Regions from separate parts of the Streptomyces sp. NPDC048479 genome, predicted to be linked through region 4. Evidence: riboswitches for the same ligand, from Rfam matches in the RefSeq annotation. Region 4 holds a riboswitch; each other region holds the start of a gene.
What was found. A riboswitch is a leader RNA that binds a small molecule or an ion and turns the genes downstream of it on or off. The one in region 4 is predicted to bind cyclic di-AMP.
Positions count from the first base shown of each region.

Region 1: it holds a riboswitch for cyclic di-AMP, as region 4 does, so the genes downstream of both, AB0D12_RS20770 (M23 family metallopeptidase) here and AB0D12_RS08950 (NlpC/P60 family protein) in region 4, are expected to answer to the same signal.
Region 2: it holds a riboswitch for cyclic di-AMP, as region 4 does, so the genes downstream of both, AB0D12_RS23255 (transglycosylase SLT domain-containing protein) here and AB0D12_RS08950 (NlpC/P60 family protein) in region 4, are expected to answer to the same signal.
Region 3: it holds a riboswitch for cyclic di-AMP, as region 4 does, so the genes downstream of both, AB0D12_RS16790 (transglycosylase family protein) here and AB0D12_RS08950 (NlpC/P60 family protein) in region 4, are expected to answer to the same signal.

Region 1 covers NZ_JBEZKA010000012.1:217,031-222,575, reverse strand. Annotated here, with positions in the region: gene AB0D12_RS20780 (PrsW family intramembrane metalloprotease) at 1-353, shown strand, start outside; gene AB0D12_RS20775 (aldo/keto reductase) at 350-1,303, opposite strand; gene AB0D12_RS20770 (M23 family metallopeptidase) at 1,401-2,474, opposite strand; cyclic di-AMP (ydaO/yuaA leader) riboswitch at 2,486-2,641, opposite strand; gene AB0D12_RS20765 (PP2C family protein-serine/threonine phosphatase) at 2,857-4,023, opposite strand; tRNA gene AB0D12_RS20760 (tRNA-Met) at 4,218-4,291, opposite strand; gene AB0D12_RS20755 (hypothetical protein) at 4,478-5,545, opposite strand, start outside.
Region 2 covers NZ_JBEZKA010000015.1:83,948-89,492, reverse strand. Annotated here, with positions in the region: gene hypF (carbamoyltransferase HypF) at 1-1,330, opposite strand, end outside; gene hypB (hydrogenase nickel incorporation protein HypB) at 1,327-2,091, opposite strand; gene AB0D12_RS23260 (hydrogenase maturation nickel metallochaperone HypA) at 2,095-2,490, opposite strand; cyclic di-AMP (ydaO/yuaA leader) riboswitch at 3,141-3,329, shown strand; gene AB0D12_RS23255 (transglycosylase SLT domain-containing protein) at 3,334-4,140, shown strand; gene AB0D12_RS23250 (hydrogenase maturation protease) at 4,287-4,835, opposite strand; gene AB0D12_RS23245 (hypothetical protein) at 4,832-5,545, opposite strand, start outside.
Region 3 covers NZ_JBEZKA010000009.1:164,988-170,532, forward strand. Annotated here, with positions in the region: gene AB0D12_RS16780 (cytochrome P450) at 1-41, shown strand, start outside; gene AB0D12_RS16785 (transglycosylase family protein) at 220-1,131, shown strand; cyclic di-AMP (ydaO/yuaA leader) riboswitch at 1,398-1,579, shown strand; gene AB0D12_RS16790 (transglycosylase family protein) at 1,583-2,266, shown strand; gene eno (phosphopyruvate hydratase) at 2,592-3,878, shown strand; gene AB0D12_RS16800 (septum formation initiator family protein) at 4,018-4,491, shown strand; gene AB0D12_RS16805 (DUF501 domain-containing protein) at 4,516-5,121, shown strand; gene AB0D12_RS16810 (Ppx/GppA phosphatase family protein) at 5,118-5,545, shown strand, end outside.
Region 4 covers NZ_JBEZKA010000004.1:288,560-294,104, forward strand. Annotated here, with positions in the region: gene AB0D12_RS08940 (NlpC/P60 family protein) at 1-635, opposite strand, end outside; gene AB0D12_RS08945 (hypothetical protein) at 969-1,322, shown strand; gene AB0D12_RS08950 (NlpC/P60 family protein) at 1,470-2,654, opposite strand; cyclic di-AMP (ydaO/yuaA leader) riboswitch at 2,657-2,820, opposite strand; gene pcrA (DNA helicase PcrA) at 3,131-5,545, shown strand, end outside.

The sequences.
Region 1 (5,545 bases), on a different contig from region 4:
CCGCGTACGCCGCGGCGGGCTGGCTCGCGGGGGACGAACCGCGCGCGCTCTCCTCGATGCGGGCACGCACGATGGCGCGCGACTTCGCGCGGCGGACCTACGGACCGGCCGCGGCGCACGCCGTATCGGAGTACGAGACGTTCGCGACCTCCCTGGCCTTTCTGCGCCACCGGGCACACCGCGGCGCGGCGGGCCCTGACTTCGTTGAGCGCGAGCAGGAGCTGCTGCACCACCTGTGGCAGCGCAAGGAGGTGGCCGCGCCCGCACTGACCTACGCGGCACGGGCGACGGGCCGGGTGTGGGTGCCACCCCCGTACCGCGACTACGGCGGCTACAACCCGTACCGCTCCTAGACGCCCCAGGCGGACGCCGCCGTCAGCTCGGCCAGCTCCTCGGCCTTCAGCTCCAGGTCTGCGACCGCCAGCAGGGCGGGCAGCTGCTCGACCGTACGGGCCGAGGCGATCGGCGCGGCGACGGTCGGCTGCGCGGCCAGCCAGGCGAGCGCGACAGTCGCGATCTCGGCACCGCGCGCCTCGGCGACCTTGTCCAGCGCGGCGAGCACGGCCACGCCCCGCTCGGTCTTCAGATGCCCGGCCGCGCCCTCGGCCCGTGGGCTCCGCACCGTCGCACCCGGCCGGTACTTGCCGGTGAGGAAGCCGGAGGCGAGCGAGTAGTACGGGACGGCGGCGAGACCGGCGCGGGCGGCCGCATCCTGGCGCTCACCCTCGTACGTCTCGCGCGAGACGAGGTTGTAGTGCGGCTGCAGCACCGAGTAGCGGGCCAGACCCTCGCGCTCCGAGAAGTCCAGGGACGCCTGGAGCCGCTCGACGCTGAGGTTGGAGGTGGCGATGGCGCGGACCTTGCCGTCCTTCACCAGCTGGTCGAGGGCGGTGATGATCTCCTCGACGGGGACGGCCGGGTCGTCGAAGTGCGTGTAGTACAGGTCGATGTAGTCGGTACGCAGCCGGCGCAGCGACTCCTCGGCCGCGGCCGCGATATTGGTGGCGGAGAGGCCCCTGTACTGGGGGTGGGCGCCGACCTTGGTGGCGACGACGACCTCGGAACGGTTGCCGCGCGCGGCAAGCCAGTTGCCGATGACGGTCTCGGACTCGCCACCCTCGTTGCCCGGCCCCCACGCGGAGTAGACGTCGGCGGTGTCGATGAAGTTGCCGCCGGCGGCCACGTACGCGTCGAGCACGGCGAAGGACTGCTTCTCGTCGGCGGTCCAGCCGAAGACATTGCCGCCGAGGCAGAGCGGAAAGACGGCCAGGCCTGAGGAGCCAAGGGTACGGAGGGAAGTCATACCTTGATCAACAGCCAGACCGGGCCGCGCTATTCCGTTCACGCCAGGACTGCCGTGAAGTGCTCACGCCAGGACTGCCGGGCACTGCGGCGCTCGATCAGACAGTGAGGCCCTTGCCCTGGAGCCAGGCCATCGGGTCGATGCCCGAACCGCCCGGGGTGTGCACCTCAAGGTGCAGATGCGGGCCCGTGACATTGCCGGTCGCGCCCACGCGGCCGATCGTCTCGCCCGTCGTCACCTTCTGACCCACGCTGACCGACATCGACGACTGGTGGCAGTACCAGACCTCCGTACCGTCCTCGAGCTCCAGGACCGTGCGGTAGCCGTACGAGCCCGACCAGCCCGCCGACTTGACGGTCCCGCCGTGCACCGCCTTGACCGGCGTGCCCGTCGGGGCGGCGAAGTCCAGGCCGGTGTGGTAGCCCGAGGACCACATGGAGCCGGCCTCGCCGAAGGTGGAGGTGATCGTGTACGCGGAGGTGGGCAGCGCGAAGTTCGCGGCCAGCTTGGCGAGCCGCTCCGCCTCCGCCTTGGCCTCCGCGGCCGCCTCGGCCGCCTCGGCCTTCTGCTTCGCGGCCTCGGCCTTCGCCTCCGCCGCCGTCTGCTGCTGCTTCGCCTCCGCCGCGGCCTTCTCGGCCGCGAGCTTCTCCGCGGCCGACTTGGCCCCGGCGTCCGCCTCGGCCCGCTGCTGATCGGCCTGCTGAAGGATGCGGGCGCGCAGGGCCTCACCGGCGCCGGCCGCGCCCGTGTCCGCCTCGGTGCCGTCGTCCGCGGCGAGGGTCATCGCCGTGAGCGGCGAGGTGTTCGCGTTCCCCGACTGCGCGTCGGCGCCGTCGGACATGAAGGCACCCACACCCGGCAGTGACGCGGCGTCGGGCAGCTTGTCCTTGATCGAGTCCGGAAGGTCCGGCAGCGATATGGAGACCGGCGGCTTGTCCTGCGCGCTGGCCATGCCGCCCGCGCCGACCGCTGCGATCACACCGACGCCGAGCACCGTGGAGCTTCGGGCGAGTCCGCCGCGCTGCTTCATGACACGGTGCCGGCCGCGCACCGGACGAACGGAGTCCTCGGTGGGGTTCCATTCCTCCCATGCCCGCTCCGCTACATCGTCGCCGAAGAAGTCGGATTGAAAGGGGGATTCGGGTGCGGGGGCAGGGCTGTTGGACGCCACGGAGGCGTACTCCTTTCCTTCCTTCTCGCCTACCGGGTTAGCTGACGGGTTCGGAGCAGGAAGGTCTCCTACGAGCGCTTCGACCGCGAACAGAGCGGCAAAAGGTACCCGATTCACCCCAATTGGTGGTTCCCCGGTTCCCTTGCGGGATTCGGCGCGTGCGCACGGTGCCGTCTCTTGCGACAGCTGGGACAACCGCGCTGCGTTATCGAACGTTAATAGACACCAGGGCGGGATTCCAAGCTGTTCCGACTATTCATTGAAGACAATGCCCTGGACTTACCGGGACACAAGCAGCCGGAGTCGGGCGACTTGATCGATGCCGGGACCGCACCGCACTTCTGACGGCGCTTCAAATGTTGTGCGGAGGGGTGTCCATCGACTACACACGGTACTGGCCCGTGTCTTCCTGCTCCCCTTCGATCACGCCTACGGTCCTGCGGCGCTCCGGCTGCCCGTCGAGCGGGCGGCTGACCGCCAGCAGCGCCATGTCGTCGTTGGGACCGCCGCCCGTATGCAGGCGTACATCGTCGACGATCGCGTCCAGCAGCTCCTCGGGGCCGGCGAAGAGCCGGCCGCCGAGCCGCTCGACGGGGTTGTAGAACGTACCGTCCGCGTTGCGCGCCTCGGTCACCCCGTCGGTGTAGAGGAGCAGCGTGGCCCCGGCCGGGAGCGGATACTCGTCCGCCAGGTCCGGCAAGGTCCCCAGATCACCCATTCCCAGCGGCAGCGCGTGCTCGGTCGGCTCCAGCTTGTCCAGGTCGCCGTCGGCGTGCAGCACCAGCGGCTCCGGATGGCCACGGTTCACCACCCGCACCACGCCCGCGCCACGCGGAATCTCGGCGAGTACGGCGGTGGTGAACCCCTCGAACACATCAAGGCTGCCCCGCCTCGTCCCCTCACGCGTGAGCGCCCGCTCCAGGCGCCCGGCGACGCCCTCGATCGATCTCTCCTGCTCTGCGGCCTCCCGGAACGCCCCGATGACCACGGCCACGGCCTCGACCGCCCCCATCCCCTTGCCCCGGACGTCGCCCACGACCAGCCGCACACCGTGCGGGGTGTCCTGCACGGCGAAGAGGTCGCCGCCGATGAACGCGTCCGCCTGCGCCGCCTCGTACCGCGCGGCGATCTGCAGCCCGCCGATCCGGTCGGCGGGCGTGGGCAGCACGGCGCGCTGCGCGGTCTCGGCGATGTCGCGGGCGGAGGCCAGGCGCCTGCCGCTGAGCCGTACCACCCGGTTGATGAAGAGCGCCAGGCCGGCGACGGTGACCACGGTGAACAGCTCGGTGTTCGCCGGGGTCAGGGTCAGGGTGCCGTTGTAGACGTGCAGACCCAGCACACTGACGACGGCGGCGATGCCGGTCAGCAAGGTGGCAAGAAAGGAGAAGAACGGCGCGGCGATCAGCGGAGCGGCGGCGAAGAGCGGAGATGCGGTGTACTCGGACGGGGTGAGGAGATCGAAGACCACGCCGGCAATGATCATCAGCGAGGGCAGCGCGAGGACAAGACGGTGAGCGCTGGCGCCGCCGTCCTGCTCTCGCTGCCCCACCAGTGATCTCCTGACCAGTCCAGCCACGGCTGCGGAAATTACCGCCCTCATCCCAGGTTGGCCGCAGCCGCGCCGGGCTGCGACTCTCGGTCGGCCAACCGGGCTATGGCGACTCTGGGGCCGGGTACGGACGGTTGGGGGCGGGTACGACAGTGGCCCGGCACTCTGATCGAGTGCCGGGCCACTGGCTGCAGTAGCGGGGACAGGATTTGAACCTGCGACCTCTGGGTTATGAGCCCAGCGAGCTACCGAGCTGCTCCACCCCGCGTCGGTGAACACAACCTTACGCCATCCGGAGCAAGATCAAATCCATTTTATGAGGCGGTCTGCTCCGAAGCCTCTCCGAAGGCTCTCCGTATGGCTGTGGCCCACGCTGCGCAGCACCCTCGCCGCCGGCCGTCCCGCGACGGACGCGGAACTGCTGAGGGTGCTGCGCAGCGGCAATGCGCGCTGTTCAGCGGCGGCGCAGGCGGAGTGCGGTGAGCGCGCCGCCGGCCGCGATCAGTACCGCGGCGGTGATCGCCGCGTACCAGGTGGAGCTGGACGATCCGGTGCTGGCGAGGGCGCCGGTGGTGGTGACGGGGTCGTTCGCGACGGCCGCCGCCGAGGTCGTGGCGGAGGCCGACGGGGTGCCGGACGGCGTCGCGGTCGGGGAGGGCGAGGCGGACGCGGTCGGGGAGGGGGTCGCGGTCGGGGAGGGGGTCGCGGTCGGCTTGCCGCTCGGGGCGGTGCCGCGCTCGGGGGCGACCGTGATCCTGCCCTGGGCCCCCAGGAACGGATGGATGTTGCCCTCGGTGAGCGACGTCGTCGCCTGCAGCGTGAGCTTGACCGGCTTCTGGATGCCCTTGAAGTCGATGACGCTCACGCGAAGGCGAGTGCGGTGCATGACGTAGCTCTTGCGGATGTCCGCCGGCTGCCACTTCTCCTCGCCCGCGAACTTCTTGACCTTGGTGTACCTGCCGTCCTCGCCGAGCTCCTCGATCACCAGCTCAGGGATCTTCCCCGCGGAGCCGGGCTCCTCGACGACCTCCAGGGTGGTCCTCAGGTCGGAGTCGAAGGTCACCCCGCCCTTGAGCTGGTGGACGATGTCGACGTTGCCCGTCGTGCCGGGCTTGATGGGAGCGTTCTCGTCGGTCTCGAGCGTCATGGAGGCGGGCCCGGTGCTGATCTTCGGGCTGGCCTCGAAGACCAGGGTGTCGTCGTTCTGGCGCTGGGTGTTCTCGGCCAGGTCGTCGGCCAGGAGCTTCAGATTGCCGTTGTTGGAGGGGTAGTTCTTGCCGAGGCCGACGGAGACCTTCCAGCTCAGCTCACCCTTGGCGGGCACCGAGAACGGGGCGTTCCTGCCCTTCTCGGCCGGGTAGAAAAAGCCCTGCGCGCCCGCGTCCTGCTGCCCGACGAACTCGTCCGTGGCCGGGGCGTTCACCGGCTGCACGTCGAAGATGAGGTGCGATGCCGCGATGGGGCTCGCGCCGTCCGTGTCGCCGACCATCCACGGCTGGAAGTCCACCGCCTTGTCCGCGGA
Region 2 (5,545 bases), on a different contig from region 4:
AGAACGCGTTCTTGAGGTCGCCCCCGACAGCGAGAGCCGCCGGCACGGGTAGGGGCAGTACCACGGGCAAGGGGGCGTAGCCACGAGCGCGGCGGATCGTCAGCGGCTCCCCGTCGCACACCCGCACCACGGAGTCGTCGCACGGCACGTGGATCCCGCGGTCGTGCGTGAGCCAGGCGTCTGCCAGGTGCGCCAGCCGGGTCAGTGCGTCGGTGTCTTCGGTGACGATCGGCTCCCCCGCCACATTCCCGCTGGTCATCACGAGCAGACACGGCCCGTCGGCATCGCCGGGCAGGCCGAGAAGCAGATGGTGCAGAGGTGTGTAGGCAAGCATCACGCCGAGATCGGGACTGCCGGGGGCGACCTCCTCCGAGGGCCCCGGCCCCGGCAGTCCCGGCAGCACAGCGTCAGGCCGACGGCGCAGCAGGACGATGGGCCTGACGCCGCCCGTCAGCAGACTTCGCTCCTGGGAGCCCAGGTGCACAAGGTGCTCGATGTCGGCGATGCTCCTGGCCATCAGGGCGAACGGTTTGTTCCCCCGGGCCTTGCGGTGGCGCAACGTGGCCACGGCCCGGGAGTTGGAGGCGTCGCAAGCGAGGTGGTAGCCGCCGAGGCCCTTCACGGCGAGGATCGCGCCTTGGGACAGGAGCCTGCGGGCCTCGGTGATGGGGTCCTCGGCGGATACGGTCCGAGGCGAATCTTCCGTATTCGCTTGCGCCACGAGCAGACGCAGGCGGGGGCCGCAGGCGTGGCAGGCGACCGGCTGCGCATGAAAGCGGCGGTCGGCCGGATCGGCGTACTCCCGGGCACAGTCGGCGCACATCGGGAAGTCGGCCATGGTCGTGTGGTCCCGGTCGTACGGAAGACCGCGGACGATCGTGAAGCGGGGGCCGCAGTGCGTGCAGGTGATGAAGGGGTGGCGGTGACGCCGGTCGGCCGGATCGGCCAGTTCCGCGAGGCAGGCCGCGCAGGTCGCCATGTCCGGCGACACCAGGGTGCGCGCGGGTCCGCCCATGGTGGATGCGGCGATGGTGAACCCCTCACCCCCGGTGGTGGGGACCTCCTGATGGTCGACGGACTCCACCCGCGCGAGAGGCGGCGCGTCCGCGGAGATGCGGGCACAGAAGAGAGCAACGTCAGCGGGTGGCCCTTCGACTTCCGCGACAACGCCCTCACCGGTGTTGGTCACATGGCCGACCAGGTCGAGCCCGGTGGCGAGTGTGTACAGGAAGGGCCGGAACCCGACGCCTTGAACCACGCCCCGGACAGTGACCCGCCTGCGCTGCACCGCCTCCTCCGCGACGGCGGCGGCCGGCTGCCGACCGCTCACGAGCCGGACTGCGCCATGGCGCCGGAGGCCGGCGTAGGGGTATGCGTACCGTGTTCGTGGTGATGGAGATGCTCCTGACGGGCCATGACGGGCGAGTGGACCGGCCCGCCGTCCGCTGCCGCCGTCGCCCGGTCCAGCAACGCCCCGACGCCGTCGCCCCGACGCGCGGACGTCAGCAGCACTTCCACCCCGGGGTTGACCTGCGCGACGTTCGCCCGGAACGCCGCCTCGTCGAACTCGACCGCCTCTGCGATATCGGTCTTGGTCACCACCACCAGGTGCGCCAGACCGAAGGCGGTGGGGTACTTCAGCGGCTTGTCCTCCCCCTCCGTCACGGAGGCGAGCACGACCCGCAAGGACTCACCGAGGTCGTACGAGGCCGGACAGACCAGGTTGCCGACGTTCTCCACGAACAGCAGCCGGGTGTCCTCGGACAGCCATCCGTCCAGGTGCCGGCTCAGCATCCCGGCCTCCAGATGGCACAGACCGTCGGTCAGCACCTGCTTGACCGGAACTCCTGAACGAGCCAGGCGCACAGCGTCGTTCTCGGTGGCGAGGTCGGCGGTCAGGGCCGCGACCCGTACTCCCCGCTCCCGTGCCAGCAGCAGCTCGCCCTCCAGCAGAGCGGTCTTCCCACTGCCGGGGCTGGACAGCAGATTGACGATCGTGGTGCCGCGGGCGGCAAGTTCGGCGCGCAGCGTGTGCGCGGTCGCATCGTTCTTGGCGAGGACCGCCTGTTGCAGATCGACCACACGGCACATGCTTCAGCACTCCTCGAAAATGGGTTCACGGGCCCGTTCGTGCTCCTGGCCGTCCTCCCAGTGCACGCTGACGATCTGCAGCTCGCGGCCCGAGAGCAGCTCGGCGGTCGCCTCTCCGCACATCGGACAGCACAGTTGCGGCGGCATTCCGACCGCCCATTCATCCGCGCACGGTTCGCAGCGGGCACGACCCGGCACGGAGTCCGCGACCAGCTCGGCACCTTCCAGAACGGTCCCGGCACAGGCCAGTTCGAAGCAGAAGGAGAGAGCGTCGGGGACCACACCGGCCAACTCGCCGACCTGGAGGCGTACGGACGTCACCGCGGTGACGCCGCCTGCTTCGGCCGCCGCCTGCTCCACCTGGCCGACGACAGCCAACGCGATGGACATCTCGTGCATCGCTCTCCGTCCTGGCACTGGCCGACCGCCGTCGAACGCTCTGGGCCCGGTGGGCGTCGCCCGCCCGCGCAAGCTGAGCGCTGGGGCCGTTCGGCACCATTACAGGCCGGGACCCGGTGGCCGGGAGCCCGGCACGCCGACGCCACCCGGCCGCGTACACCATTCGGGGCAGCGGCGGAAGCCGTGCCGGTCTCGAGGTGTACGTCGCCACAGAACAGCCCGGCCGAGGGGTGGCTCCGATTACCACCTAAACGGACAGAACGTACCTATAGGGCACCAATGCACGTATAAGTCGAATGCAGGGATTGAATACGCACCCCGGGAGCGCAATCCCGCCTCGGAGTGTCCGGAATGGGCGTTTGCTCGACATTGCTCCCGACATCCATTTTGCGGGAAATCACGCGACTTGTCGTGTATTTTCGCGGCGCCGTGGGGCAGACCGTCCCGCATCGAAGCTCGTGATATGGGTCACGTCCGTGACGCTGCGCGAAGGGCGCCGGCCTGGCTCAGTCCCGTGCCCCAGAAAGAAAGTTGAGTTTCCCGCCCTCGGTGGATCACCGGATTTTTCGCGGCAGAATCCGCCGCGTGGATTGCAGTGGTGAATTCAGGGCTTGTTCCATCCAGCCCTTTTCGCTTACGGTCACCGCAATCCGGACGGAACGCCGAATCCTGCCGCCGTCCGGCAAAACCCACCCACTTACGTACGGCAGGAGCGGGGGACCCAGGTAAGCCGCCGATCCGGAATCCGGAACGGCTCGGGGTGAAGTCGCATTCCTACTGCGGCCGGGCATCTCCAGCCCGAACCCGACAGCTGACCTCGCAGGCGACGGAGAGGAACTCGCCATGCCCGCAAAGGGTAAGCATCGCCGTCCCAAGTCCAGCCCGATCACTCGGGGTTTCGTCGCTGCGGGTGCGGGAGGTGCCGCACTCGTCCTGCCGGTGATCGGCGCGACCACTGCCGGCGCGGCGCAGCCGACGGCGCATCCCTTCACAGCTGAAAAGGCTGTGGCGCCGACCGTCGCGGGCACCACACCCGTCGCCGCGAAGAAGGCCCTGCCCACCACCTATTCCGTCGTTGTGGGCGACTCCCTTTCCAAGATCGCACGGGCGCACTCCCTGAGCGGCGGCTGGATGCAGCTGTACAAGGACAACCGGCGGGCAATCGGTAGCAACCCTTCGCTGATTCACGCGGGTCTCAAGCTGTCGGTCGGCAAAAAGGCCAAGGTGACCCCCAACACGTCTTCTCCGGACGAGCGGGCCAGCCGCTCCGCGCAGAGGAGCACGCTGGCCACCAATAGCGCCGCCACCGCCGCGAAGCCCGCGACCTATGCGAACAACCTCGACGGCTGGATCAGGGAGTCGCTCGACGTCATGGCCAAGCACGGCATCCCCGGCTCGTACAACGGCATCCACCGGAACATCATGCGCGAGTCCTCGGGCAACCCGCTGGCCATCAACAACTGGGACTCCAACGCCGTGAAGGGAACCCCGTCCAAGGGGCTCCTCCAGGTCATCGACCCGACGTTCCGTGCCTATCACGTGCCCGGCACGTCGATGGACAGCTACGACCCGGTCGCCAACATCACCGCCGCGTGCAACTACGCCGCCGCCAAGTACGGCTCGATCGACAATGTGAACGGCGCCTACTGACGCAGTCGCCTCAGTCGCGTCACATCCTGCGGATGCGCAGATAGCGCATGAGGTCCGGCAGGGCCAGCCTGACGACGGCGGCCAGCGCAGTCGCGGCAGTAGCGGCGGCCGCGCCACCGATGATCGTCTTCTTCATGCTCTTCTCCTCACTTCGCAGCCTCGCCGACCGCAGCCGGTGGCGCGGACGATTCCTGCTCGCCGTCCCGCAGCAAGCCCATGATCAGCCGTACGGCCTCCGGCACCGCGGCGGCCACGGCCGGACTGAGACCGATGCCTTCCTCCACACCGGCGGGTTCGCATCCCACTACCAGGATGCGCCGCGGCGGCCGCGCGCCGGTCCCGGCGCAGAGGGTCTCCAGGAGAGCCAGGACCGCGTCGGGGGACATCCGGTGACCGTCCAGCAGCGCGTTCCGGGGCTCGATGCCGCACGCGCCGTCGGCTTCGATCAGATACACCGTGCCGGGTTCGCCGCCGCGCGCCGTGGCATCGACCAGGACGAGCGTGTCGTAGCCGTCGAGAAGCTGATACGCCAGGTGTACGCCCCGTACGCCGATGTCCACGACCTCGGCGTGCTCCGGCAGCTGTTCCGCGGCCAGCCTGCGCACGGTCTCGACGCCGAAGCCATCGTCGCCGAGGAAGATGTTTCCGACCCCGGCGACCAGAATCCGGTCGCTGTTCCGCTCAGGACGTGTCATGCGTCCTCCAGGGGGGCGACCTCGTCGGGCTGGAAGTACAGGAAGCGGCCCTGCTCGCGGCGGATGTCGGCTCCTGGATCGCCCTCGACGGTCACTGCCAGATGCACTGCCCCGTCCACGTCGTGCAGCACCGCCTCGACCCTGGCGCTGCGGCCGTGCAGGAACAGGTCCTGTGCGTCGGTGCGCCGCAGGCCGGGGCGCAGCAGCACGCGGCTCCCGGCCCCCAGCGACCGGCCGTCCACGACGACCCGGTCGCGGGCCGGGTCGAAGCCGGAGTCGCTCGCCGGGTCCCACCACGGGGTGCCCGGCGCCTCCACGCCGTATTCGTCGGTGAACCCGCGACAGTCGGGCGGCGGGGGTGCGTCAGCGTCCGACGCGTCGGGGCCGGTCACCTCCCGTAGCGCACGCACCGCACCGTGCAGGCGCTCAAGGACTTCAGGGGGCATCGAGTCGGCCAGGTCGATCACCGCGCCGGCCCGCTCGTCGGTGCCACGAGCCTCGCGCTTCTCCTCGTCGGTGAGGGCTGCGGTGCGCAGCGCGAGGATCTCGTCGATCTCGGTGGCGTCGTAGAGAGCCCCTGGGCTCTCCGGGGCGATGGCGGGGTGGTCCTCCAGGATGATCGGGGAAGACAGCACCAGGTCCGCGCGGCCGGGTTCGCCGGCGAGGACCGGCCAGGTGTGCAGGTTGCGGCAGGACGCGATCGCGCCCTT
Region 3 (5,545 bases), on a different contig from region 4:
GCGGATTGCGCACTCTGCCCGTTGAGTTCACACCTCGATAAATCTGACGAAGCGTCAAGACTGTGACTTTCACGTGATCTCCGCTGCATCGACTTGTGACCAGCGTTCGAATGCGGCTACCTTCACCGTCGTCCCACCAGTCACATCTGTGGTCAGGCCTGTGGTCAGATCCGCGGACATGGCTGTAGTCACGTCTGTAGTCACGCGAAAGGCAACCGCATGCGCTCCGGGAACGGACGACACCGCCGACCCCGCCAGGCTCCGGCCATCGTCGTCGCGGCAGGGGTGACTGGATCGGCCATCGCCATCCCGCTGCTCGGCGCCGGATCGGCCTCCGCCGCCGACGCCTCCACGTGGGACCGCGTCGCGGAGTGCGAGAGCGGCGGCATGTGGAGCGCAGACCTCGGCAACGGGTTCTACGGCGGTCTGCAGCTCTCGCAGGAGACCTGGCAGGACTTCGGCGGTACGGCGTATGCGCCCACCGCCGACCTCGCGAGCCGCTCCCAGCAGATCGCGGTCGCGGAGAAGGTCCTCGACGCGCAGGGTCCCCAGGCGTGGGCCACCTGTTCGCTGTTGTCGGGGCTGACGAACGACGGCGCCGCGACCGGTGTCGACCCGGGCGCCATGCCGTCGCCGGGGCAGAGCACCCCCGCGCCGCCGGCCGCGTCCGCGGAGCCCTCCGCCGGGACCTCCGGATCCGCCGAGCCGTCCGCCGAGCCGTCCGCGGACTCCTCCGCGCCGGCGAGCCCCAAGGCGTCGACCCGGCCGTCCGGGTCGGCGAAGCCGGGTGCGGGGCAGGACGCCGGCGCCGACAGCGGCACCGGCAAGCACCGTGGCGCCCCGGAGGAGGCCGAGCCGGGCAATACGGACAATCCGCGCGAAGATGCCCGCCATGCCTCGCGAGGTGACGGTGCGACACGTGACGAGGTCGACAAGACCGGCAGCGACGGCAAAGCGGACGCCCTGCCCGGCGAGTACACCGTCCGCCCCGGCGACAGCCTGTGGGCCATCGCCGACGAGCAGAAGCTGACCGGTGGCTGGTCCGCGATCTACGAGGCGAACCGCGAGACGGTCGGCGCCGATCCGGATCTCATCCTCCCTGGCCAGAGCCTCGATCTGGACGTGAAGTAGCGGCAGTTCGCCGATGTATGTCCGAGTTTGTTCAACTGAGACATGGGTCTCTTTGTCCCAACTGGCATATCTCGCCCCTCGGGTCCGGTTGTTCCGCTTCTCACCTGCGGAAACGAGAGTTCCCTGAGCAGCGAAATGGGCGATTTCTCCCCGATGTTCGTCTTTGGACATCGGGGAGAGCTGTGTCTACGGTCTGAACCGCTCGCCACCGCGGGCACCACTGACCGTCACGCCGAATCCTGCCGCCGGTCGGGGGGAGTAGTCGTTCGCACAGAGCGCCGAAGGCAGGAGCGGGGGACCCAAGGTAAGCGCCGGGCCCGGCCGTTGAGAGCAGTACGCAACGGCCGACGGACCGGCTTGGGGTGAAGCTGCGCGCAGGACGCGCGGCCGGGCAACTCACTTGGCCCGAACCCGACAGCTCACCTCGTAGGCGTCGGTGAGGAGATGTTCCATGCTGTTTTCCAGCAAGAACAAGCACCGCCGCCCGACCGTTCTTGATCGGACTGCCCGTATCGCCGCGTTCGCCGGTGTCACCGGTGCCGTCGTCGCCGCCCCGCTGATGGGCGCCACCTCCGCCTCCGCCGCGACCGCCTCCGAGTGGGACAAGGTCGCCCAGTGCGAGGCCGGTGGCAACTGGTCCATCAACACCGGCAACGGCTTCTACGGCGGCCTGCAGTTCTCGGCCTCCACCTGGGCCGCGTACGGCGGCACGGCGTACGCCTCCTCCGCCGACCAGGCCTCCAAGTCCCAGCAGATAGCGGTCGCCGAGAAGGTCCTGGCCGGGCAGGGCAAGGGTGCCTGGCCGAACTGCGGCGTCGGCCTGTCCAACGCCGCCTACAACGGTGGCTCCGGCACCACGCAGCAGGCGCAGCCCGCCCCGAAGCCCGCCCCGAAGCGCGCCGAGGCCCCCACGACGCGCTCCGAGCGCCCCGCCGCCCCGGCGAAGTCCGCGCCCGCCGCCAAGGGCTTCAAGAAGGGCGACGGCGAGTACAAGGTCAAGGCCGGCGACACCCTCGGCACGATCGCCGAGGCCAAGAAGGTCAAGGGCGGCTGGCAGAAGCTGTTCGACCTCAACAAGGACATCGTCAAGGACTCCGATGTGATCTTCCCGGGCCAGCAGCTCCACCTGAGCTGACCCCGGGTCCCAGACTCCGGTCCGGCGCGTCTCCCCCCCGTACGCGCTGGGCCGGGTCCCAGCCCCCGGTCCGGCGCGTCTCCCCCCGTACGCGCTGGGCCGGGGCGCTGTCTGTCCCGGTCGGTACCCGTCGTTACCGGTCCTTGCCGGGCCCTCGTGGCGTTACCCGCAGGTAGTTCACGTGCTGTTTGTCCTGCGCCGCGAGTCTTCGGGGCGTTTTTCGTCCCAGCGGGCGGGCAACGGCTGGCCGATGCCGTGGAGCCGGTTAGGCTCATGTCGCAAGGCCAAGAGACCCTGCACTTCTCGCGTCACATCCCAGAAGGAGATGCTCGTGCCGTCCATCGACGTCGTCGTAGCCCGGGAAATCCTGGACTCCCGAGGCAACCCCACGGTCGAGGTCGAGGTTGGCCTCGACGACGGCAGCACGGGCCGTGCTGCTGTTCCGTCCGGCGCCTCCACCGGTGCGTTCGAGGCTCTTGAGCTCCGCGACGGTGACCAGAACCGCTACCAGGGCAAGGGCGTCGAGAAGGCCGTCCTCGCCGTCATCGAGCAGATCGGCCCGGAGCTCGTCGGCTACGACGCCACCGAGCAGCGCCTGATCGACCAGGCGATGTTCGACCTGGACGCCACTCCGGACAAGTCCTCCCTCGGTGCCAACGCCATCCTCGGCGTCTCCCTCGCCGTCGCGCACGCCGCCTCCGAGGCCTCCGACCTGCCGCTCTTCCGCTACCTCGGCGGCCCGAACGCGCACCTGCTGCCCGTTCCGATGATGAACATCCTGAACGGCGGCTCGCACGCCGACTCCAACGTGGACATCCAGGAGTTCATGATCGCGCCGATCGGCGCCGAGTCCTTCTCCGAGGCCCTGCGCTGGGGCGCCGAGGTCTACCACACCCTCAAGTCCGTCCTGAAGACCAAGGGCCTCTCCACCGGCCTCGGCGACGAGGGCGGCTTCGCGCCGAACCTGGATTCCAACCGCGCCGCCCTGGACCTCATCCTCGAGGCCATCAAGCAGGCCGGTTACGCCCCGGGCAAGGACATCGCGCTGGCGCTCGACGTCGCCGCGTCCGAGTTCTACAAGGACGGCCTGTACGAGTTCGAGGGCAAGTCCCGCTCGGCCGCCGAGATGACCGAGTACTACGAGGAGCTCGTGGCGGCCTACCCGCTCGTCTCCATCGAGGACCCGCTCTTCGAGGACGACTGGGCCGGCTGGAAGGTCCTCACCGACAAGCTGGGCACCAAGGTCCAGATCGTCGGCGACGACCTGTTCGTCACCAACCCGGAGCGCCTGGCCCGCGGCATCGAGGACGGCGCCGCGAACGCGCTGCTCGTCAAGGTGAACCAGATCGGTTCGCTGACCGAGACCCTGGATGCCGTGGAGCTCGCCCAGCGCAGCGGCTTCAAGTGCATGATGTCCCACCGCTCCGGCGAGACCGAGGACGTCACCATCGCCGACCTGGCCGTCGCCACCAACTGCGGCCAGATCAAGACCGGCGCCCCCGCCCGCTCCGAGCGCGTCGCCAAGTACAACCAGCTGCTGCGTATCGAGGAGATCCTCGACGACGCCGCGGTGTACGCGGGCCGCTCCGCCTTCCCGCGCTTCAAGGGCTGATCACCGGCTGACGCCCTGTCATTCGCGCTGTGCATCCAGAGAAGTGAATGGGTGGCAAAGGCGTAGCGAAGCGAAGCGTCCCCGGTCACGGTCCCGTACCGTGTCCGGGGACGTACGCGCGTAATGGGGAGGTGAGACCATGGCACGCAAAGGGGACCAGGACCGGTTCTCCACCGCGACCAGGCTGCGGGTGCTCGGCGAGCAGACCGCGGCCCGCGTCTACCGTTCGCAGAGCCGCCGGCAGGACCGCCGCTCCCGGCTCACCGGCCGGGCGGCGTTTCTGACCCTGGTGATCTGCTCGCTGGTCGTCGCCCTCGCGTACCCGATGCGTCAGTACGTCTCCCAGCGCGCCGACATCGCCGAGCAGAGGCGCCGGATGGACGACGCCGAGCAGCAGGTCGAGCGGCTCAGGGACGAGAAGGCGCGCCTTCAGGACGACAGGTACATCGAGCGGCTGGCCCGCGAGCACCTGCACTTCGTGCTTCCGGGAGAGACTGGGTACACGGTGATCGACCCCGAGGCCGCCGAGCACCGCCGTACCGACGAAGGCGCGGCGGACCGTCCCTGGTACTCGAACGTCTGGGACGGCGTCGACAACGCCGACCGCAAGTAGCAGCCGAGTAGAACCAAGGCAGGCATGGAAACGCCCCCTCCCACCACCGACCCCACTGAGCCGACCCACGCGGACATCGCCGCGTTCAAGGAGCAGCTCGGCCGCCCGCCGCGCGGTCTGCGCGCGATCGCGCACCGCTGCCCGTGCGGCCGGCCCGATGTCGTCGAGACCGCTCCGCGGCTCCCCGACGGCACCCCGTTCCCGACGCTGTACTACCTGACCTGCCCGCGGGCCGCGTCGGCGATCGGCACGCTCGAGGCGAACGGCGTCATGAAGGAGATGACCGAGCGCCTGGCGACCGACCCGGAGCTGGCCGCCGCGTACCGCGCCGCCCACGAGGACTACATCGCGCGCCGTGACGCGATCGAGGTGCTGGAGGGCTTCCCCAGCGCCGGCGGCATGCCCGACCGGGTGAAGTGCCTGCACGTCCTGGTCGGCCACTCGCTCGCGGCCGGGCCCGGGGTCAACCCGCTGGGCGACGAGGCGATCGCCCTGCTCCCCGAGTGGTGGCGCAAGGGCCCCTGTGTCGCGCCGTGTGAAGAAGCCGCGCCCCGCGAAGAAGCCGCGCCCCGCGAAGAAGCCGCGCCCCGCGAAGAAGCCGCGGCTCGTGAAGAAGGGGACAAGGAGTGACCCGGGTCGCCGCCGTCGACTGCGGTACGAACTCCATCCGCCTCCTCGTCGCCGACGCGGACCCCGAGACCGGCGAGCTGGTCGACCTCGACCGGCGGATGATCATCGTCCGGCTGGGTCAGGACGTGGACCGCACCGGACGGCTCGCGCCCGAGGCGCTGGAGCGGACCTTCGCGGCCTGCCGCGAGTACGCCGCCGTCATCAAGGAGCACCGTGCCGAGAAGCTCCGCTTCGTGGCCACCTCCGCCTCGCGTGATGCCGAGAACCGCGACGAGTTCGTCCGCGGCGTCCTCGACATCCTCGGCGTCGAGCCCGAGGTGATCACCGGCGAGCAGGAGGCGGAGTTCTCCTTCACCGGCGCCACCGGTGGCCTGCCGGGCCACGAGGAGCGCCTGGTCGTGGACATCGGCGGCGGCTCGACCGA
Region 4 (5,545 bases):
TACGCCGCGCGCTGCTCGGCGGTCATCCGGGTCAGCAGACGCTCGGCGGCGGCGAGCTTCTCCCGGACGGTGGACTTGTGCTTCGCCAACTCGGTCTGCCGGGCCTCCAGAGCTCTCATCCGCTCGTCGGCCCGCGCCTTCAACCGTGCGATCTCCACCAGTTGTTGGTGTACGCCGGTGATCGCGTCCGCGTGCCGCTCGCCGACCCGCTCGGCGAGCGCGGCGCGCTCCAGATACTGGTCGGGGTCGGAAGTGAGCGCGAGCTGCAGGCCGGGGTCGATACCGCCGGCGCGGTACTGGGCGGTGGCGATCGAACCGAGCGCGTTCCGTGAGGTGTTGAGCCGCTCGGTCCGGCGCCCGGCCTCGTCGCGCAGCGCGTCCAGTGACTCGCGCGCCCTGCCGGTCTGCTCCTTGGCCTCGTTGTACTTCTCGGTGGCGGCCTCCGCCTCCTGGTACAGCTTGTCGACCTTGGCCTTGATCTGTGCGGGGCTGAGGCGGGGCTCGGCGTGCCCGGCGCCTTCGAATGCGGTGGCGGTCGCTGCACCGGCGAGCGCGAGAGTGGCGGCGGTACGGGCGGCGGGCCCGGTGAGCGGATGCTGCTTCGGTTTCCGGTGCGCTGCCACGAGGGCGTCCACGTCCTTCCGTTCCCTGCCGGTCCGAGGCAGAGTCCGACGGCGGACCGCACAGGGGGAGCGGCCCGCCGCCGGATCTCTCGGCGGTGGTGACTGACGGCCGCCCGGGAGCTCGGCGGCGGTGGGGAGTCGGTCACCTGAGGGAGGACGCTAAACCTGGGGGTCACGGGAAAGAGGCGTAAGGACCGATGTTGGCCAAAGGTGGACATGAGGGTGCGCCTTGTGAGAGCCCTGCCCAGGGTGCCGGACCGCATTTCCGTACCGGAGTGACCGATGAGGCGAACGAGGCCCACCTGCCCGGAGAGCGGTGGTATGGGGGCGGTTAGGCTCCGCCTCATGGACGTACTCATCAATGTCTTCGTCGCCCTGCACATCATCGGCATCGCGTCGCTGCTCGGCGGCTTCCTCACTCAGATGAAGGCGATAGGCGTGGGAGAGGCACGCTTCATTCCGGCGATGCTGCACGGCGCGCTGACGATGCTGGTCACGGGCGTGGTGCTGGTGGGCCTGAACCAGGCGGACGACCAGGCGGTGAACAACCTCAAGATCGGCATCAAGCTGGCGGTGCTGATCGTGATCCTGGGCCTGGTGTATGTGAAGCGGGACGAGGAGAAGGTGGAGAAGGCGCTGTTCGGGGCGGTGGGCGGACTGACGGTGGCGAACATCTTCATCGCCACGCTCTGGACGTGAGAACGCCGCTCCCGATGTGAGAGCGGCGTTCTCCGTACGTGGCACGTCTTCCGTACGTGGTCCTCCGTACGTGGCCTTCCGTGCTGGGAACGCCCGGGCGCGGTCGGGTCCGGGCGTTCCACTTGTTCCGCTGTGCCGGTTGTTCCGCTATGCCGGACGCACGCTGCCGTAGATCGGCATGTAGTAGATCGACTCCTCGCGGACGTTCGCGCCGGGCTTGGGCGCGTGGATCATCTTGCCGTCGCCGATGTAGATGCCGACGTGGCTGATGTCGTCGTAGAAGAAGACCAGGTCGCCCGGGAGCAGATCCTTTGTCGCGATCCGCTTGCCGACCTTCACCTGGTCCCAGGTGGTGCGCGGCAGATCCACGCCGGCCGCCTTCCAGGCGGCCTGGGTCAGTCCCGAGCAGTCGTACGAGCTCGGGCCCGTGGCGCCCCAGACGTACGGCTTGCCCATCTGCGAGCGGGCGAACGAGAGGACCTTGTCGGCCTTGGCCGCGTACGCACCGTCGCTGGTGCCTGTGCCTGTGCCTGTACCCGTGCCGCTGTCGCCGCCCGGCTGCTGCGCCTGCTCCCGGCGCTTGCGCTCCGCCTCCGCGTCGGCGCGGGCCTTCGCTTCCTCCTTGGCCTTGGCCTCGGCCTTGCGGCGCGCCACTTCCTCCTTCTCGCGCTCGATCGCCGCGAGCCGCGCCTTCTCCTCGGCGGTCAGCTTCGACAGCAGCGAACGCGCCTCGCTCAGCTTCGCCTGGACTTCCTGCTTGCTGGTGCGCAGCGCCTTCTGGGAGTCCGTGAGCGACTCGAGGCTCTTCGTCGCCTCCGCGCGCTGCTTGGCGGCTGCGGCTCGCTGGGTCTCGTAGTCGTCGATGACAGTGCGCTGACGGTCGGTCATCCGGTCCATCAGCTGTGTCTGGTCGAAGTACGCCTGCGGGCTGTCCGCGAGCAGCAGGGCGGCGGTCGGGGTGACCGCGCCCGTGCGGTACTGCGCGGCCGCGTAGTTGCCGAGCGTGCGCCGGGACTCGTTCAGCTTGTCCGTGCGCTTCGCGGCATCGTCGAGCAGCTGGTCGACCTCGCGCCGCTTCTCATCGGTGGATTCCTTGGCCTTGTTGTACTTTTCGGTCGCGGTGCCGGCCTGCCGGTACAGATCGTCGACCTTCTTCTGCACCTCTTCGACGGAGGGCTTCGGCTCGGTGGGCGCGGCGTTGGCGCTCTGCGTGGACAGCAGGGTGACGGAGGCGAGGGCAGCCGTCGTGAACCCGACGGCGGGGGAGTTGGCGCGTAGTCCTGCCATTCCGGTACGGGTACGCGGTTTGCGATGCGACGCCAAGGCCGGCATCTCCTTCTTCCGTGGACCGCCTACCGGGTTAGCTGTCGGGTTCGGGCGGAACGGAAGGTCGCCCTACGGACCGAGGGGGAACGGTCCGATTCACCCCAGGTTGTGCATGGTGGGTCCCCGGTTCCGAACTCCCGTGAAGAGAGCTCGAATTCGGCGCAGGCCGCCCGATTCGGCGCGAGTCGCCAGGGGGGTACGGGCCGCCTGATCGAGCACGCTAGCCAACTCGTGTGGTTGCTGTGAAGGTTGATGTTCGATATGTCCGATACATTTTCGTGACCTTCCCGGCTGAGTGAGGAGTCGCTCACGGGCCGACGCCGCGCGACAGCGCAGCGGAGCGGCCTGATCGCGCAGCGTCGTCGGGCTCCTCGTCGGTCTCGTCGCCCGAGTCGCTGCCCGAGTCGTGCCGGAGCCGCTCTCGGAGTCGTATCGCAATGCGGCCGCGGGCTGTCAGTGCGGCGGCCTAGACTCGTAGAGCGATGAGCAGCCTCTTTGACGACAGCTTCCTGGCGGACCTCCAGCCCAGCGCGGAGCAGCACCCGCCACCGCCCGAGGACTCGGCCCCGGAGGAGATCCCGGACGATCTCTTCCAGGGCGCATTTGACGTGCCTCCGGCCCGGGACCCGTACTACCGCGACGGCGCCCCGCGTACCGTCGTGGACCCCGCCGCCCTGCTCGAGGGGCTGAACGAGCAGCAGCGTGCCGCCGTGGTGCACACCGGGTCGCCGCTGCTCATCGTGGCCGGCGCCGGGTCCGGCAAGACCCGGGTGCTGACCCACCGGATCGCGCATCTGCTGGGGACCCGCAGCGTGCACCCCGGCCAGATACTGGCGATCACCTTCACCAACAAGGCCGCCGGCGAGATGAAGGAGCGCGTCGAGCAGCTCGTCGGGCCGCGCGCCAACGCCATGTGGGTCATGACCTTCCACAGCGCGTGCGTCCGCATCCTGCGCCGGGAGTCCAAGAAGCTCGGCTTCACCTCGTCGTTCTCGATCTACGACGCCGCCGACTCCAAGCGACTGATGGCACTGGTCTGCCGCGATCTGGACCTCGACCCCAAGAAGTTCCCGCCGAAGTCCTTCAGCGCGAAGATCTCGAATCTGAAGAACGAGCTGATCGACGAGGAGACCTTCGCCGACCAGGCCGTCGACGGTTTCGAGAAGACGCTCGCCGAGGCCTACCGCATGTACCAGGCGAGGCTGCGCGAGGCCAATGCCCTGGACTTCGACGACATCATCATGACCACCGTCCACCTCCTCCAGGCGTTCCCGGACGTCGCCGAACACTACCAGCGGCGCTTCCGGCACGTCCTGGTGGACGAGTACCAGGACACCAACCACGCTCAGTACACGCTCGTACGCGAGCTGGTGGGGACGGGCCACGAGGACCTGCCGCCGGCCGAGCTCTGCGTGGTCGGCGACGCGGACCAGTCGATTTACGCCTTCCGCGGCGCGACCATCCGTAACATCCTCCAGTTCGAGGAGGACTACCCGGACGCGACGACGATCCTGCTCGAGCAGAACTACCGCTCGACGCAGACGATCCTCTCCGCCGCCAACGCCGTCATCGAGCGGAACGAAAGCCGCCGGCCCAAGAACCTCTGGACCAACGCCGGCGCCGGCGCGCAGATCACGGGCTATGTCGCGGACACCGAGCACGACGAGGCGCAGTTCGTTGCCGACGAGATCGACCGGCTGACGGACGCGGGCGACGCGAAGGCAGGCGACGTCGCCGTCTTCTACCGTACGAACGCCCAGTCCCGTGTCTTCGAAGAGATCTTCATCCGGGTCGGGCTGCCGTACAAGGTCGTCGGCGGAGTGCGCTTCTACGAGCGCAAGGAGGTCCGGGACGTCCTCGCGTATCTGCGAGTCCTCGCCAACCCCGAGGACAATGTCCCGCTGCGCCGGATCCTCAATGTCCCCAAGCGGGGTATCGGCGACCGCGCGGAGGCGATGATCGACGCGCTCGCGCTGCGCGAGAAGATCACTTTCCCGCAGGCGCTGCGCCGTGTGGACGAGGCGTACGGCATGGCGGCCCGCTCCGCCAACGCCGTGAAGCGCTTCAACGTGCTCATGGAGGAGCTGCGCACCGTCGTCGACTCGGGCGCGGGGCCGGCGGTGGTGCTGGAGGCCGTCCTCGAGCGGACCGGATATCTCGCCGAGCTGCAGGCGTCCACCGACCCGCAGGACGAGACCCGTATCGAGAACCTTCAGGAACTGGCCGCCGTGGCGCTCGAGTTCGAGCAGGAGCGCGGCGAGGAGGACGGTGCGGGCACGCTCGCCGAGTTCTTGGAGAAGGTGGCGCTCGTCGCCGACTCCGACCAGATCCCGGACGAGGACGCGGACGGATCCGGTGTCATCACGCTGATGACGCTGCACACCGCCAAGGGCCTGGAATTCCCTGTGGTGTTCCTGACCGGCATGGAGGACGGCGTCTTCCCGCATATGCGTGCCCTCGGTCAGGCGAAGGAGCTGGAGGAGGAGCGGCGGCTGGCGTACGTCGGCATCACGCGCGCCCGCGAGCGCCTCTATCTGACGCGGTCGTCGATGCGCAGTGCGTGGGGTCAGCCCTCGTACAACCCGCCGTCGCGGTTCCTGGAGGAGATCCCGGGCCGCCACCTGGAGTGGAAGCGGACGGGCCCGATGGCCGCGCCCGCCGGTCCGACGTCCGGCATCGCCTCGTCGCTGTCGTCGTCGCGCTCACGGTCGGGCGGCGGTGCTTCGGGGTTCGCCACGCGACGTACGAGCGACAAGCCGGTGATCGCGCTGGTCGTCGGCGACAGGGTCACGCACGACCAGTTCGGTCTGGGGACCGTGGTGGAGGTGACGGGGTCGGGGGCGGACGCACAGGCGACGATCGATTTCGGGGACAAGCCGAAGCGGCTGCTGCTGCGG